3 regions of the Paraclostridium dentum genome follow, and region 1 is predicted to be linked to each of the others. Evidence: a T-box and tRNA genes for the amino acid it is inferred to sense, from the RefSeq annotation. Region 1 holds a T-box; the other regions hold tRNA genes.
The links. The T-box of region 1 lies ahead of pheS (phenylalanine--tRNA ligase subunit alpha). A T-box ahead of a tRNA ligase gene usually reads a tRNA of that ligase, here a tRNA-Phe.

Region 1 (4,139 bases):
AAGGCAGTTTATTTATAATGATTATTTTAATGTTTATAGGAGCATCACCTTGTTCTACAGGTGGAGGTATAAAAACTACAACTATTGCAACTATAGTACTTGCTGTAAGAAGCTTTATATTTGAAAGAGAAGATATAGAGGTATTTGAAAGAAGAGTCGGAATTAATGCAGTAAGAAAGTCTATAGCAATATTCTTTATAGGAATATTAGTTGTATTTTTAGGGATTTTAATTATAAACTTAACACAAGAGTCCTTTGACTTAATAGAATCTGCATTTGAGGTTGCATCAGCATTTGCAACAGTAGGTTCAAGTATAGGAGGAAGTCCTAATTTAAATGTATTTGGTAAAATAGTAATAATGATGTATATGTTTATGGGAAGAGTAGGATTTTTAACTATATTTATAGCTTTAGTCGCTAAAAATTCTGTTAAAAAACAAGTTATAAGATTCCCAGAAGGTAAAATTATAGTAGGATAGAAAGTTAGGAGAGAACAGGTATGAAACAATATATAGTTATAGGTTGTGGAAGATTTGGATCGTCAGTAGCAACTACAATGCATTTGCTAGGACATCAAGTAATGGCAATAGATAAAAGTGATGATGCAGTGCAAGCTATATCTGAGAAAGTTACACATGCAGCGATTGTAGATGTTACGGATGAACAAGCACTAAGAGCTTTAGGTATGGGAAATTTTGATGTAGCAATAATTGCGATAGGTTCAGATATAAGAGCTTCTATAATGGCTACGTTAATAGCTAAGGAAATGGGTGTAGAGCAAATTGTATGTAAGGCAAAAGATGAACTACAAGCTAAAGTTTTATATAAAATAGGTGCTGATAGAGTTGTATTCCCTGAAAGAGATATGGGAGTTAGAGTAGCACACAATTTAGTTTCAAATAATATATTAGACCATATAGAGTTAGATCCAGACTATTCTATAGTTGAAATTGTTACACCTAGAGAATGGGAAGGTAAGACATTAATAGAATTAGATTTAAGAGCTAAATATGAAATAACAGTATTAGCTATAAAGTGTGATAAAACTATAAATGTTACACCATCTCCAGAAGAAAAATTAAATGCAGGAAGTATATTAGTTGTTATAGGTCAAAACAGCAAAATAAGTACAATAACAGCAGATAGTGACTTTTCATTTAGGAGAAAATAAAAAATGATAGTATCGATAAGTAGTAAGGATAATGAAAAAGTTAAATTAACTAAATCTCTTTTAAAAAGCAAAAATAGATTAAAAGAGTCTAAATTTTTAATAGAAGGATTTAGAATTTTAACTCAAGCTATAGATTGTAATGCAGATTTACAATATGTATTTATAAATGAAAATTTTGAGACTAAAGAAGAACATATTGAATTCTTAAAAGTTTTAGAAAGTAAAAATATAAAAGTATACAAAACTACAAATAAGATATTTAATGAGTTTATAGATACAGAAAGCACTCAAGGTATAGTTGGAGTTGTTGGTATACAAAAAAATAATATTCAAGATATTTTAGATGAAAATTGCAGATTTGTATTAATTTTAGATAGAATACAAGACCCAGGGAACATGGGAACTATAATAAGAACAGCAGATGCAGCAGGTGTAGATGCTATAATAAACTTAAAAGGTTGTGTAGATATATATAATAGTAAAGTTACGAGATCTACAATGGGGTCAATATTCGATATGAAAATAATAAATATGACTCAAGATGAAGCATTAAAAGAACTAAAAGATAGGAAATTTGATATTGTATCAAGTTATTTAAATACAAATAACTTTTATGATGGAGTAGAATATAACTATAAAACAGCTCTTGTTATAGGTAATGAAGCTAATGGTGTTAATGATGAACTTATAAAAAAATCAGATATACTAGTTAAAATACCTATATACGGAAAAGCTGAATCTTTAAATGCAGCTATAAGCTCAGCTATACTTATGTATGAAATCAAAAAATATATGATATAATAGAGTTGTATTGAAAATTCACACTATATATGATATAATTTACAATCAAAGTTTAATATTTAAAATACTATGAAAGAGAAAAGTATTTTAATAGTCCTTAGCGCAGAGATAAGTACCTAGGCTGAAAGTACTTTCTAAGTTATTAAAAGAAGTTCCCTCTGGAGTATCATGGCTGAAATTTAAGTAGGTTATGACGTTAAAAACACGTTACGTTTTTCGAGTGGTTTGAATTATTTTTAATAAATCAAGCTACTAGGGTGGTACCGCGAAACAATAGCCTTTCGTCCCTAGATAGGGATGAAGGGCTTTTTTTGATGTATAAAAATTAAAGTGAAAGGGTGAATATAGTGCAAGAAAAACTACTTAATTTACAACAAGCAGCATTAAGTGAAATAAAAGACATGCAAGATATAGAGCAAATAGAGTCTTTAAGAGTTAAGTACTTAGGAAAAAAAGGTGAAATAACATCTATATTAAAAGAAATGGGTAAATTATCAGCTGAAGAAAGACCTGTAATAGGAAAGGTTGCTAACGAAGTTAGAGAAGCAATAGATACTGCTATAAGTACTAAAAAAGATGAATTAAAAAATATTGAAAAGCAAAGAAAATTAGCTGAAGAAGTTTTAGATGTAACTATGCCAGCTAAAGAATTTAAAGTAGGTAAAAAACATCCTATATCTCAAATTATAGATGAAGTAAATGAAATATTTATAGGAATGGGATTCTCGATAGCAGAAGGACCAGAAGTTGAAACAGTTGAAAATAACTTTGATGCATTAAATGCACCAAAAGACCATCCATCTAGAGATATGAGTGATACATTCTATATAAATGATGAATTATTACTTAGAACTCAAACATCTCCAGTTCAAGTTAGAACAATGAAAAATGAAGAGTTACCAATAAAAATAATATCTCCAGGTAGATGTTTTAGATTTGATGCTCCAGATGCAACACATTCACCAATGTTCCATCAAATAGAAGGGCTTGTAGTCGGAAAAGATGTTACTATGGCTCAATTAAAAGGAACATTAGATATGTTTGTTAAGAAGTTATTTGGAGAACATACTAAAACTAAATTTAGACCACACAACTTCCCATTCACAGAGCCAAGTGCAGAAGTAGATGTTACTTGCTTTAAGTGCCAAGGTGCAGGATGTCAGATGTGTAAAGGGGAAGGTTGGATAGAAATATTAGGAGCTGGTATGGTACATCCAAATGTATTAAGAAACTGTGGAATAGACCCTGAAGTTTATAGTGGATTTGCTTTTGGTATGGGTCTTGATAGAATAACAATGCTTAAGTATGAAATAGATGACATAAGACTATTATTCGAAAATGATATGAGATTTTTAAATCAATTTTAATTAGGAGGATTTGATATGTTAGTACCTTTAAAATGGCTTAGAGACTACGTTGATATAGATAGAGAAACTCAAGAATTCGCTGATATGATGACTATGACTGGTTCAAAGGTTGAAAAAGTAGAGTTCTTCGGAAAAGAAACTAATGGAGTTGAAGTATGTAAAATACTTGAAATAGAACAACATCCAGATGCAGATAGATTAAAGGTTACAAAAGTTGAAGTGGCTGATGGTCAAATACTTCAAATAGTAACTAATGCTACAAATATAAATGTTGGAGATTATGTTTCAGTTGCAAGAATAGGAGCTGTTCTACCAGGTGATTTTAAAATAAAAAAAGGTAAATTAAGAGGAGTTCTTTCAGAGGGAATGTTCTGTGGAGCAGAAGAATTAACTATACCTTCTCAATATGTAGAAGAACATAAAAAAGATGGAATATATATATTAGACCACCAAGATTCATTTGAACTAGGTATGGACGTAAGAGAAGCATTAGGAATAAATGATGCTTTAATAGAATTTGAAATAACATCAAATAGACCTGACTGTAGATCAATAATAGGAATAGCTAGAGAAGCTGCAGTAACTTTAGGCAAAGAATTAAAATATCCACAAATAACTGTAAATGGATCTGATGAAGAAATGAAGTTTGAAATAGATGTTCAAACAGAATTATGTAAAAGATACTGTGGTAAGGTTATTAAAGATGTTAAAGTAGGGCCTTCTCCATATTGGATGCAAAGAAGACTTATAGAAGCAGGTATGAGACCTATAAACAATATAGTAGATATAACTAATTATGT
Region 2 (4,139 bases), 400 kb from region 1:
ACTTAGGATCTGGCGCCTATGGCGTGGGGGTTCGACTCCCTTCATCCGCACCAAATTTAAATAATGTGGGTGCATAGCTCAGCTGGATAGAGCAACGCCCTTCTAAGGCGTGTGTCCGGGGTTCGAATCCCTGTGCGCTCACCACATTCATAGGGGATTCGCCAAGTCGGTAAGGCATAGCACTTTGACTGCTACATGCGTAGGTTCGAGTCCTGCATCCCCTGCCAAGTAAATAAAATGATCCATTAGCTCAGTCGGTAGAGCACCTGACTTTTAATCAGGGTGTCCCGCGTTCGAGTCGCGGATGGATCACCAATGGAGAGGTGTCCGAGTGGTTTAAGGAGCTGGTCTTGAAAACCAGTGACTCCGAAAGGGGCCGTGGGTTCGAATCCCACCCTCTCCGCCAAATGCCCAGATAGCTCAGTCGGTAGAGCAGGGGACTGAAAATCCCCGTGTCGGTGGTTCGATTCCGCCTCTGGGCACCAAAATATGTGGCGGTATAGCTTAGTTGGCTAGAGCGTTCGGTTCATACCCGAAAGGTCACAGGTTCGACTCCTGTTACCGCTACCAATATAAAAACAAATGTGGACCTTTAGCTCAGTTGGTTAGAGCGCCCGGCTCATAACCGGTAGGTCCGGGGTTCGAGTCCCTGAAGGTCCACCATTTTTTGTTTAAAATATTATTTAGTTAGATATCGAGGTGTAGCGCAGTTTGGTAGCGCACATGGTTTGGGACCATGGGGCCGGGGGTTCGAGTCCCTTCACCTCGACCAATATATGGTGGGTATAGCTCAGTTGGTTAGAGCGCCAGATTGTGGCTCTGGAGGTCGTGAGTTCGACTCTCATTATCCACCCCAGTAAGGCGACATAGCCAAGTGGTAAGGCAGTGGACTGCAACTCCTTGATCCCCAGTTCGAATCTGGGTGTCGCCTCCATAAAAAAATTGAATGCCGAAGTGGCGGAACTGGCAGACGCACAGGACTTAAAATCCTGCGGGACTTACCTCTCGTACCGGTTCGATTCCGGTCTTCGGCACCATTATAATAAAACATCGCGGGGTGGAGCAGTTGGCAGCTCGTCGGGCTCATAACCCGAAGGTCGCAAGTTCGAGTCTTGCCTCCGCAACCATTAAAATTATATAAGGCCCATTGGTCAAGCGGTCAAGACACCGCCCTTTCACGGCGGTAACAGGGGTTCGATTCCCCTATGGGTCACCAATTAAATATGCGGGTGTAGCTCAATGGTAGAGTTCCGGCCTTCCAAGCCGGCTGTGAGGGTTCGATCCCCTTCACCCGCTCCAGAATAAATATGGGACTATAGCTCAGCTGGGAGAGCACCTGCCTTACAAGCAGGGGGTCACAGGTTCGAGCCCTGTTAGTCCCACCAATTGCGGCCTGGTAGTTCAGCTGGTTAGAATGCCAGCCTGTCACGCTGGAGGTCGAGGGTTCGAGTCCCTTCCAGGTCGCCAAAATAATTAAATACGCGGGAATATGGCTCAGTTGGTAGAGCAATTGACTGTTAATCAATGGGTCACAGGTTCGAGTCCTGTTATTCCCGCCAACTTAATTAAAAATAAATAAACTAATAATGTGGGAATATGGCTCAGTTGGTAGAGCAATTGACTGTTAATCAATGGGTCACAGGTTCGAGTCCTGTTATTCCCGCCAATACGCTAGTGTGGCTCAACGGTAGAGCAGCTGACTTGTAATCAGCAGGTTGTAGGTTCGATTCCTATCACTAGCTCCAACGTGGAGGATTTCCCGAGCGGCCAAAGGGGGCAGACTGTAAATCTGTTGTCAGTGACTTCGGTGGTTCGAATCCACCATCCTCCACCAACTTAATAATTTGCGCGGATGTGGCGGAATTGGCAGACGCACCAGACTTAGGATCTGGCGCCTATGGCGTGGGGGTTCGACTCCCTTCATCCGCACCAATTGTACTATGCGGGAATAGTTCAGTGGTAGAGCGCAACCTTGCCAAGGTTGAAGTCGCGAGTTCGAATCTCGTTTCCCGCTCCAAATAAAATAATGTGGGTGCATAGCTCAGCTGGATAGAGCAACGCCCTTCTAAGGCGTGTGTCCGGGGTTCGAATCCCTGTGCGCTCACCACATTCATAGGGGATTCGCCAAGTCGGTAAGGCATAGCACTTTGACTGCTACATGCGTAGGTTCGAGTCCTGCATCCCCTGCCAAGTAAATAAAATGATCCATTAGCTCAGTCGGTAGAGCACCTGACTTTTAATCAGGGTGTCCCGCGTTCGAGTCGCGGATGGATCACCAATGGAGAGGTGTCCGAGTGGTTTAAGGAGCTGGTCTTGAAAACCAGTGACTCCGAAAGGGGCCGTGGGTTCGAATCCCACCCTCTCCGCCAAATGCCCAGATAGCTCAGTCGGTAGAGCAGGGGACTGAAAATCCCCGTGTCGGTGGTTCGATTCCGCCTCTGGGCACCAAAATATGTGGCGGTATAGCTTAGTTGGCTAGAGCGTTCGGTTCATACCCGAAAGGTCACAGGTTCGACTCCTGTTACCGCTACCAATACAAAGTGGACCTTTAGCTCAGTTGGTTAGAGCGCCCGGCTCATAACCGGTAGGTCCGGGGTTCGAGTCCCTGAAGGTCCACCACTTTTATCATTTTAAGAATTACTTCGAGGTGTAGCGCAGTTTGGTAGCGCACGTGGTTTGGGACCATGGGGCCGGGGGTTCGAGTCCCTCCACCTCGACCAATTATGGTGGGTATAGCTCAGTTGGTTAGAGCGCCAGATTGTGGCTCTGGAGGTCGTGAGTTCGACTCTCATTATCCACCCCATAAAAGTTGATCCATTAGCTCAGTCGGTAGAGCACCTGACTTTTAATCAGGGTGTCCCGCGTTCGAGTCGCGGATGGATCACCATTTTTTTATATATTGAAAAATGGCGACATAGCCAAGTGGTAAGGCAGTGGACTGCAACTCCTTGATCCCCAGTTCGAATCTGGGTGTCGCCTCCAATATAATAATGCGCCTATAGCTCAACTGGATAGAGTGTCTGACTACGAATCAGAAGGTTAGGGGTTCGAGTCCCTTTGGGCGCACCATAAATAAATATACGGGATTATAGCTCAGCTGGGAGAGCACCTGCCTTACAAGCAGGGGGTCACAGGTTCGAGCCCTGTTAATCCCACCAGTGTAAAACATCTAATTTGAATAAATTAGATGTTTTTTTATTGCTAATTTTAGGAAAGCTTTATCTATTGTCAAAATAAGATTAAAGATGTAATATATACATTAAAAAGACATAGATAGGTATATCTAAAGTTATTTTTGGCAAGATTCTAGGTAAATAATAAATTTGTTGGAGGAATTTTTATGCCTAGAAAAAAAACTTTAAAATATGATATAGAGAATAAAAAAATTATAAAAGAAATAAAGGCAGCACAATTAGAAATTAAACATGCGGAGAATTTTTTTCAATTTGTAAATGACCCTGAGTTAGTTGATGTAGCTATATATGATTTAGAAGCTAAAAAATCAAAATACTCATATTTAATAAGGGTTGCAAAAGAAAAAGGAATTAAAAATTCTTTGGAAGAGTGTTTAATTGAATCATTGGCTAAATAATTAACACAGGATGAGGAGAATTATATATGTACATATTATTCGGTAATGAAATTGTAGATAGTGAAGAAATTAAATCATTAATAGAGAATGAAAGTCCATTTAGAGTGGATAAAGATTTAAGCAAAGGATCTAAAAGAGAAGATATTATTGCATTCCAAATTAGTGTAGATATTGAAGAGTTAAATGAAATAATAAAAGAAGAATATGAATTAAGTGAAATGGAAACAGAAGATTTATTTGATGAATATATGACTTTAGCAGATGAAATCGGTGTAGATTTAGAAGAATTAATGCCAGAAGGAGCTATTCTTAATGTTAGATCATATAAGTGGGATAATTCAGAAGATAGAATAAAAGCTGTTGTGGCAATAACTCATGAAGAAGTTGGAGAAATGAAACTAAGAGATATAACTAAAAGATTATTAAGTCAAGTTGATTAATTCATAAATTTAATAATTAAAGTGGTCTATGATTTTAAATGACTACTTTAATTATAATATTATGTTATTTTTATTTAAATAATATAATATTAAAAACACTGTATTAT
Region 3 (4,139 bases), 240 kb from region 1:
TTTAATCTTAATAAATGTTATTCAGTTTTCAGGGTGCTAACTCTAGGATATTACTTTACTTAAATATCTTTAAAAAAATATATTGACATTTTTTAATTAAAATGTTAATATAATACTTGTTCAAAACAGAACAACATAATCTAGTTATTATAGCAAAGAGGATACACCTGTTCCCATTCCGAACACAGAAGTTAAGCTCTTTAGCGCCGATGGTACTTGGTGGGAAGCTGCCTGGGAGAGTAGGACGTAGCTAGGTGATGTGCCGAAGTGGCGGAACTGGCAGACGCACAGGACTTAAAATCCTGCGGGACTTACCTCTCGTACCGGTTCGATTCCGGTCTTCGGCACCATTTTAATAAAACATCGCGGGGTGGAGCAGTTGGCAGCTCGTCGGGCTCATAACCCGAAGGTCGCAAGTTCGAGTCTTGCCTCCGCAACCATTAAAATTATATAAGGCCCATTGGTCAAGCGGTCAAGACACCGCCCTTTCACGGCGGTAACAGGGGTTCGATTCCCCTATGGGTCACCAATTAAATATGCGGGTGTAGCTCAATGGTAGAGTTCCGGCCTTCCAAGCCGGCTGTGAGGGTTCGATCCCCTTCACCCGCTCCAGAATAAACACATGGGACTATAGCTCAGCTGGGAGAGCACCTGCCTTACAAGCAGGGGGTCACAGGTTCGAGCCCTGTTAGTCCCACCAATTGCGGCCTGGTAGTTCAGCTGGTTAGAATGCCAGCCTGTCACGCTGGAGGTCGAGGGTTCGAGTCCCTTCCAGGTCGCCAAAATAATTAAATACGCGGGAATATGGCTCAGTTGGTAGAGCAATTGACTGTTAATCAATGGGTCACAGGTTCGAGTCCTGTTATTCCCGCCAATATGCTAGTGTGGCTCAACGGTAGAGCAGCTGACTTGTAATCAGCAGGTTGTAGGTTCGATTCCTATCACTAGCTCCAACGTGGAGGATTTCCCGAGCGGCCAAAGGGGGCAGACTGTAAATCTGTTATCGACGATTTCGGTGGTTCGAATCCACCATCCTCCACCAATTAAATATGCGGGTGTAGCTCAATGGTAGAGTTCCGGCCTTCCAAGCCGGCTGTGAGGGTTCGATCCCCTTCACCCGCTCCAGAATAACATATAATGTGGGTGCATAGCTCAGCTGGATAGAGCAACGCCCTTCTAAGGCGTGTGTCCGGGGTTCGAATCCCTGTGCGCTCACCACATTCATAGGGGATTCGCCAAGTCGGTAAGGCATAGCACTTTGACTGCTACATGCGTAGGTTCGAGTCCTGCATCCCCTGCCAAGTAAATAAAATGATCCATTAGCTCAGTCGGTAGAGCACCTGACTTTTAATCAGGGTGTCCCGCGTTCGAGTCGCGGATGGATCACCAATGGAGAGGTGTCCGAGTGGTTTAAGGAGCTGGTCTTGAAAACCAGTGACTCCGAAAGGGGCCGTGGGTTCGAATCCCACCCTCTCCGCCAAATTAATATGGAGAAGTACTCAAGTGGCTCAAGAGGATCCCCTGCTAAGGGATTAGGCTGGGTTAACCGGTGCGAGGGTTCGAATCCCTCCTTCTCCGCCAGTGATTGTCGAGGTGTAGCGCAGTTTGGTAGCGCACGTGGTTTGGGACCATGGGGCCGGGGGTTCGAGTCCCTCCACCTCGACCAATAAAGTGGACCTTTAGCTCAGTTGGTTAGAGCGCCCGGCTCATAACCGGTAGGTCCGGGGTTCGAGTCCCTGAAGGTCCACCAAAAAATGCATAGGGGTGTAGCTCAGTTGGTAGAGCGTCGGTCTCCAAAACCGTGCGCCGGGGGTTCGAGTCCCTCCACCCCTGCCACTAAAACAATTATATAAATAAGATTATATCGAGGTGTAGCGCAGTTTGGTAGCGCACGTGGTTTGGGACCATGGGGCCGGGGGTTCGAGTCCCTCCACCTCGACCAATTGGGGGCCTATAGCTCAGGTGGTTAGAGCGCACGCCTGATAAGCGTGAGGTCGCTGGTTCGAGTCCAGCTAGGCCCACCAGAAATGCCCAGATAGCTCAGTCGGTAGAGCAGGGGACTGAAAATCCCCGTGTCGGTGGTTCGATTCCGCCTCTGGGCACCATTTATATAACTGTGGCGGTATAGCTTAGTTGGCTAGAGCGTTCGGTTCATACCCGAAAGGTCACAGGTTCGACTCCTGTTACCGCTACCATCTAAGAAATATACTTAAACATATTTAAGAACTTTGAAAATTAAACAGTAGGTTAATTATATAAATTCTTTTTAAAAGAATTAAACACAAACAACCAAGCCAGATATTCAGATAATGATTAGCTGAGCGATGGACAACTTTTTAAATTATATTTGAGAGTTTGATCCTGGCTCAGGATGAACGCTGGCGGCGTGCCTAACACATGCAAGTCGAGCGATCTCTTCGGAGAGAGCGGCGGACGGGTGAGTAACGCGTGGGTAACCTGCCCTGTACACACGGATAACATACCGAAAGGTATACTAATACGGGATAATATATGAAAGTCGCATGGCTTTTGTATCAAAGCTCCGGCGGTACAGGATGGACCCGCGTCTGATTAGCTAGTTGGTAAGGTAATGGCTTACCAAGGCAACGATCAGTAGCCGACCTGAGAGGGTGATCGGCCACACTGGAACTGAGACACGGTCCAGACTCCTACGGGAGGCAGCAGTGGGGAATATTGCACAATGGGCGAAAGCCTGATGCAGCAACGCCGCGTGAGCGATGAAGGCCTTCGGGTCGTAAAGCTCTGTCCTCAAGGAAGATAATGACGGTACTTGAGGAGGAAGCCCCGGCTAACTACGTGCCAGCAGCCGCGGTAATACGTAGGGGGCTAGCGTTATCCGGAATTACTGGGCGTAAAGGGTGCGTAGGTGGTTTTTTAAGTCAGAAGTGAAAGGCTACGGCTCAACCGTAGTAAGCTTTTGAAACTAGAGAACTTGAGTGCAGGAGAGGAGAGTAGAATTCCTAGTGTAGCGGTGAAATGCGTAGATATTAGGAGGAATACCAGTAGCGAAGGCGGCTCTCTGGACTGTAACTGACACTGAGGCACGAAAGCGTGGGGAGCAAACAGGATTAGATACCCTGGTAGTCCACGCCGTAAACGATGAGTACTAGGTGTCGGGGGTTACCCCCCTCGGTGCCGCAGCTAACGCATTAAGTACTCCGCCTGGGAAGTACGCTCGCAAGAGTGAAACTCAAAGGAATTGACGGGGACCCGCACAAGTAGCGGAGCATGTGGTTTAATTCGAAGCAACGCGAAGAACCTTACCTAAGCTTGACATCCCACTGACCTCTCCCTAATCGGAGATTTCCCTTCGGGGACAGTGGTGACAGGTGGTGCATGGTTGTCGTCAGCTCGTGTCGTGAGATGTTGGGTTAAGTCCCGCAACGAGCGCAACCCTTGCCTTTAGTTGCCAGCATTAAGTTGGGCACTCTAGAGGGACTGCCGAGGATAACTCGGAGGAAGGTGGGGATGACGTCAAATCATCATGCCCCTTATGCTTAGGGCTACACACGTGCTACAATGGGTGGTACAGAGGGTTGCCAAGCCGCGAGGTGGAGCTAATCCCTTAAAGCCATTCTCAGTTCGGATTGTAGGCTGAAACTCGCCTACATGAAGCTGGAGTTACTAGTAATCGCAGATCAGAATGCTGCGGTGAATGCGTTCCCGGGTCTTGTACACACCGCCCGTCACACCATGGAAGTTGGGGGCGCCCGAAGCCGGTTAGCTAACCTTTTAGGAAGCGGCCGTCGAAGGTGAAACCAATGACTGGGGTGAAGTCGTAACAAGGTAGCCGTATCGGAAGGTGCGGCTGGATCACCTCCTTTCTAAGGAGTAATTACCTACTGTTTAATTTTGAGAGTTTTTCAATTTTTTTTTGGAAAAATTTCAAAAAATATTGACGAAATTATATTAAAATGGTAATATATTTTTGTCGAAAAAGCGAATATGGGGGTGTAGCTCAGCTGGGAGAGCACTTGCCTTGCACGCAAGGGGTCAGGAGTTCGATCCTCCTCATCTCCACCATATTGAACTTTTAGCAACGGGATATGAGCTATATTAGCGAATAGACGTTGGCGATGTATTTTAGTACTTTGAAAACTGCATAACATTTAGTGATG

Region 2: it encodes a tRNA-Phe, which carries the amino acid that the T-box ahead of pheS (phenylalanine--tRNA ligase subunit alpha) is inferred to sense. The anticodon was not compared.
Region 3: it encodes a tRNA-Phe, which carries the amino acid that the T-box ahead of pheS (phenylalanine--tRNA ligase subunit alpha) is inferred to sense. The anticodon was not compared.

What each region holds. Positions count from the first base shown of each region.
Region 1 covers NZ_CP183813.1:2,715,840-2,719,978, reverse strand. Annotated here, with positions in the region: gene ACN6I1_RS12640 (TrkH family potassium uptake protein) at 1-479, shown strand, start outside; gene ACN6I1_RS12635 (potassium channel family protein) at 500-1,171, shown strand; gene ACN6I1_RS12630 (TrmH family RNA methyltransferase) at 1,175-1,972, shown strand; T-box leader at 2,033-2,264, shown strand; gene pheS (phenylalanine--tRNA ligase subunit alpha) at 2,320-3,339, shown strand; gene pheT (phenylalanine--tRNA ligase subunit beta) at 3,355-4,139, shown strand, end outside.
Region 2 covers NZ_CP183813.1:3,120,083-3,124,221, forward strand. Annotated here, with positions in the region: tRNA gene ACN6I1_RS14740 (tRNA-Leu) at 1-53, shown strand, start outside; tRNA gene ACN6I1_RS14745 (tRNA-Arg) at 68-144, shown strand; tRNA gene ACN6I1_RS14750 (tRNA-Gln) at 152-227, shown strand; tRNA gene ACN6I1_RS14755 (tRNA-Lys) at 240-315, shown strand; tRNA gene ACN6I1_RS14760 (tRNA-Ser) at 318-406, shown strand; tRNA gene ACN6I1_RS14765 (tRNA-Phe) at 410-485, shown strand; tRNA gene ACN6I1_RS14770 (tRNA-Met) at 494-570, shown strand; tRNA gene ACN6I1_RS14775 (tRNA-Ile) at 587-663, shown strand; tRNA gene ACN6I1_RS14780 (tRNA-Pro) at 696-772, shown strand; tRNA gene ACN6I1_RS14785 (tRNA-His) at 780-856, shown strand; tRNA gene ACN6I1_RS14790 (tRNA-Cys) at 861-934, shown strand; tRNA gene ACN6I1_RS14795 (tRNA-Leu) at 949-1,037, shown strand; tRNA gene ACN6I1_RS14800 (tRNA-Met) at 1,052-1,127, shown strand; tRNA gene ACN6I1_RS14805 (tRNA-Glu) at 1,142-1,216, shown strand; tRNA gene ACN6I1_RS14810 (tRNA-Gly) at 1,226-1,299, shown strand; tRNA gene ACN6I1_RS14815 (tRNA-Val) at 1,310-1,385, shown strand; tRNA gene ACN6I1_RS14820 (tRNA-Asp) at 1,391-1,467, shown strand; tRNA gene ACN6I1_RS14825 (tRNA-Asn) at 1,484-1,559, shown strand; tRNA gene ACN6I1_RS14830 (tRNA-Asn) at 1,591-1,666, shown strand; tRNA gene ACN6I1_RS14835 (tRNA-Thr) at 1,671-1,745, shown strand; tRNA gene ACN6I1_RS14840 (tRNA-Tyr) at 1,750-1,834, shown strand; tRNA gene ACN6I1_RS14845 (tRNA-Leu) at 1,849-1,932, shown strand; tRNA gene ACN6I1_RS14850 (tRNA-Gly) at 1,943-2,017, shown strand; tRNA gene ACN6I1_RS14855 (tRNA-Arg) at 2,031-2,107, shown strand; tRNA gene ACN6I1_RS14860 (tRNA-Gln) at 2,115-2,190, shown strand; tRNA gene ACN6I1_RS14865 (tRNA-Lys) at 2,203-2,278, shown strand; tRNA gene ACN6I1_RS14870 (tRNA-Ser) at 2,281-2,369, shown strand; tRNA gene ACN6I1_RS14875 (tRNA-Phe) at 2,373-2,448, shown strand; tRNA gene ACN6I1_RS14880 (tRNA-Met) at 2,457-2,533, shown strand; tRNA gene ACN6I1_RS14885 (tRNA-Ile) at 2,543-2,619, shown strand; tRNA gene ACN6I1_RS14890 (tRNA-Pro) at 2,644-2,720, shown strand; tRNA gene ACN6I1_RS14895 (tRNA-His) at 2,727-2,803, shown strand; tRNA gene ACN6I1_RS14900 (tRNA-Lys) at 2,812-2,887, shown strand; tRNA gene ACN6I1_RS14905 (tRNA-Cys) at 2,909-2,982, shown strand; tRNA gene ACN6I1_RS14910 (tRNA-Arg) at 2,993-3,069, shown strand; tRNA gene ACN6I1_RS14915 (tRNA-Val) at 3,083-3,158, shown strand; gene ACN6I1_RS14920 (DUF2508 family protein) at 3,341-3,592, shown strand; gene ACN6I1_RS14925 (hypothetical protein) at 3,619-4,032, shown strand.
Region 3 covers NZ_CP183813.1:2,955,874-2,960,012, reverse strand. Annotated here, with positions in the region: rRNA gene rrf (5S ribosomal RNA) at 140-256, shown strand; tRNA gene ACN6I1_RS13875 (tRNA-Leu) at 262-350, shown strand; tRNA gene ACN6I1_RS13870 (tRNA-Met) at 365-440, shown strand; tRNA gene ACN6I1_RS13865 (tRNA-Glu) at 455-529, shown strand; tRNA gene ACN6I1_RS13860 (tRNA-Gly) at 539-612, shown strand; tRNA gene ACN6I1_RS13855 (tRNA-Val) at 625-700, shown strand; tRNA gene ACN6I1_RS13850 (tRNA-Asp) at 706-782, shown strand; tRNA gene ACN6I1_RS13845 (tRNA-Asn) at 799-874, shown strand; tRNA gene ACN6I1_RS13840 (tRNA-Thr) at 879-953, shown strand; tRNA gene ACN6I1_RS13835 (tRNA-Tyr) at 958-1,042, shown strand; tRNA gene ACN6I1_RS13830 (tRNA-Gly) at 1,052-1,125, shown strand; tRNA gene ACN6I1_RS13825 (tRNA-Arg) at 1,142-1,218, shown strand; tRNA gene ACN6I1_RS13820 (tRNA-Gln) at 1,226-1,301, shown strand; tRNA gene ACN6I1_RS13815 (tRNA-Lys) at 1,314-1,389, shown strand; tRNA gene ACN6I1_RS13810 (tRNA-Ser) at 1,392-1,480, shown strand; tRNA gene ACN6I1_RS13805 (tRNA-Ser) at 1,490-1,581, shown strand; tRNA gene ACN6I1_RS13800 (tRNA-Pro) at 1,590-1,666, shown strand; tRNA gene ACN6I1_RS13795 (tRNA-Ile) at 1,674-1,750, shown strand; tRNA gene ACN6I1_RS13790 (tRNA-Trp) at 1,761-1,836, shown strand; tRNA gene ACN6I1_RS13785 (tRNA-Pro) at 1,866-1,942, shown strand; tRNA gene ACN6I1_RS13780 (tRNA-Ile) at 1,948-2,024, shown strand; tRNA gene ACN6I1_RS13775 (tRNA-Phe) at 2,030-2,105, shown strand; tRNA gene ACN6I1_RS13770 (tRNA-Met) at 2,119-2,195, shown strand; rRNA gene ACN6I1_RS13765 (16S ribosomal RNA) at 2,344-3,845, shown strand; tRNA gene ACN6I1_RS13760 (tRNA-Ala) at 3,969-4,044, shown strand.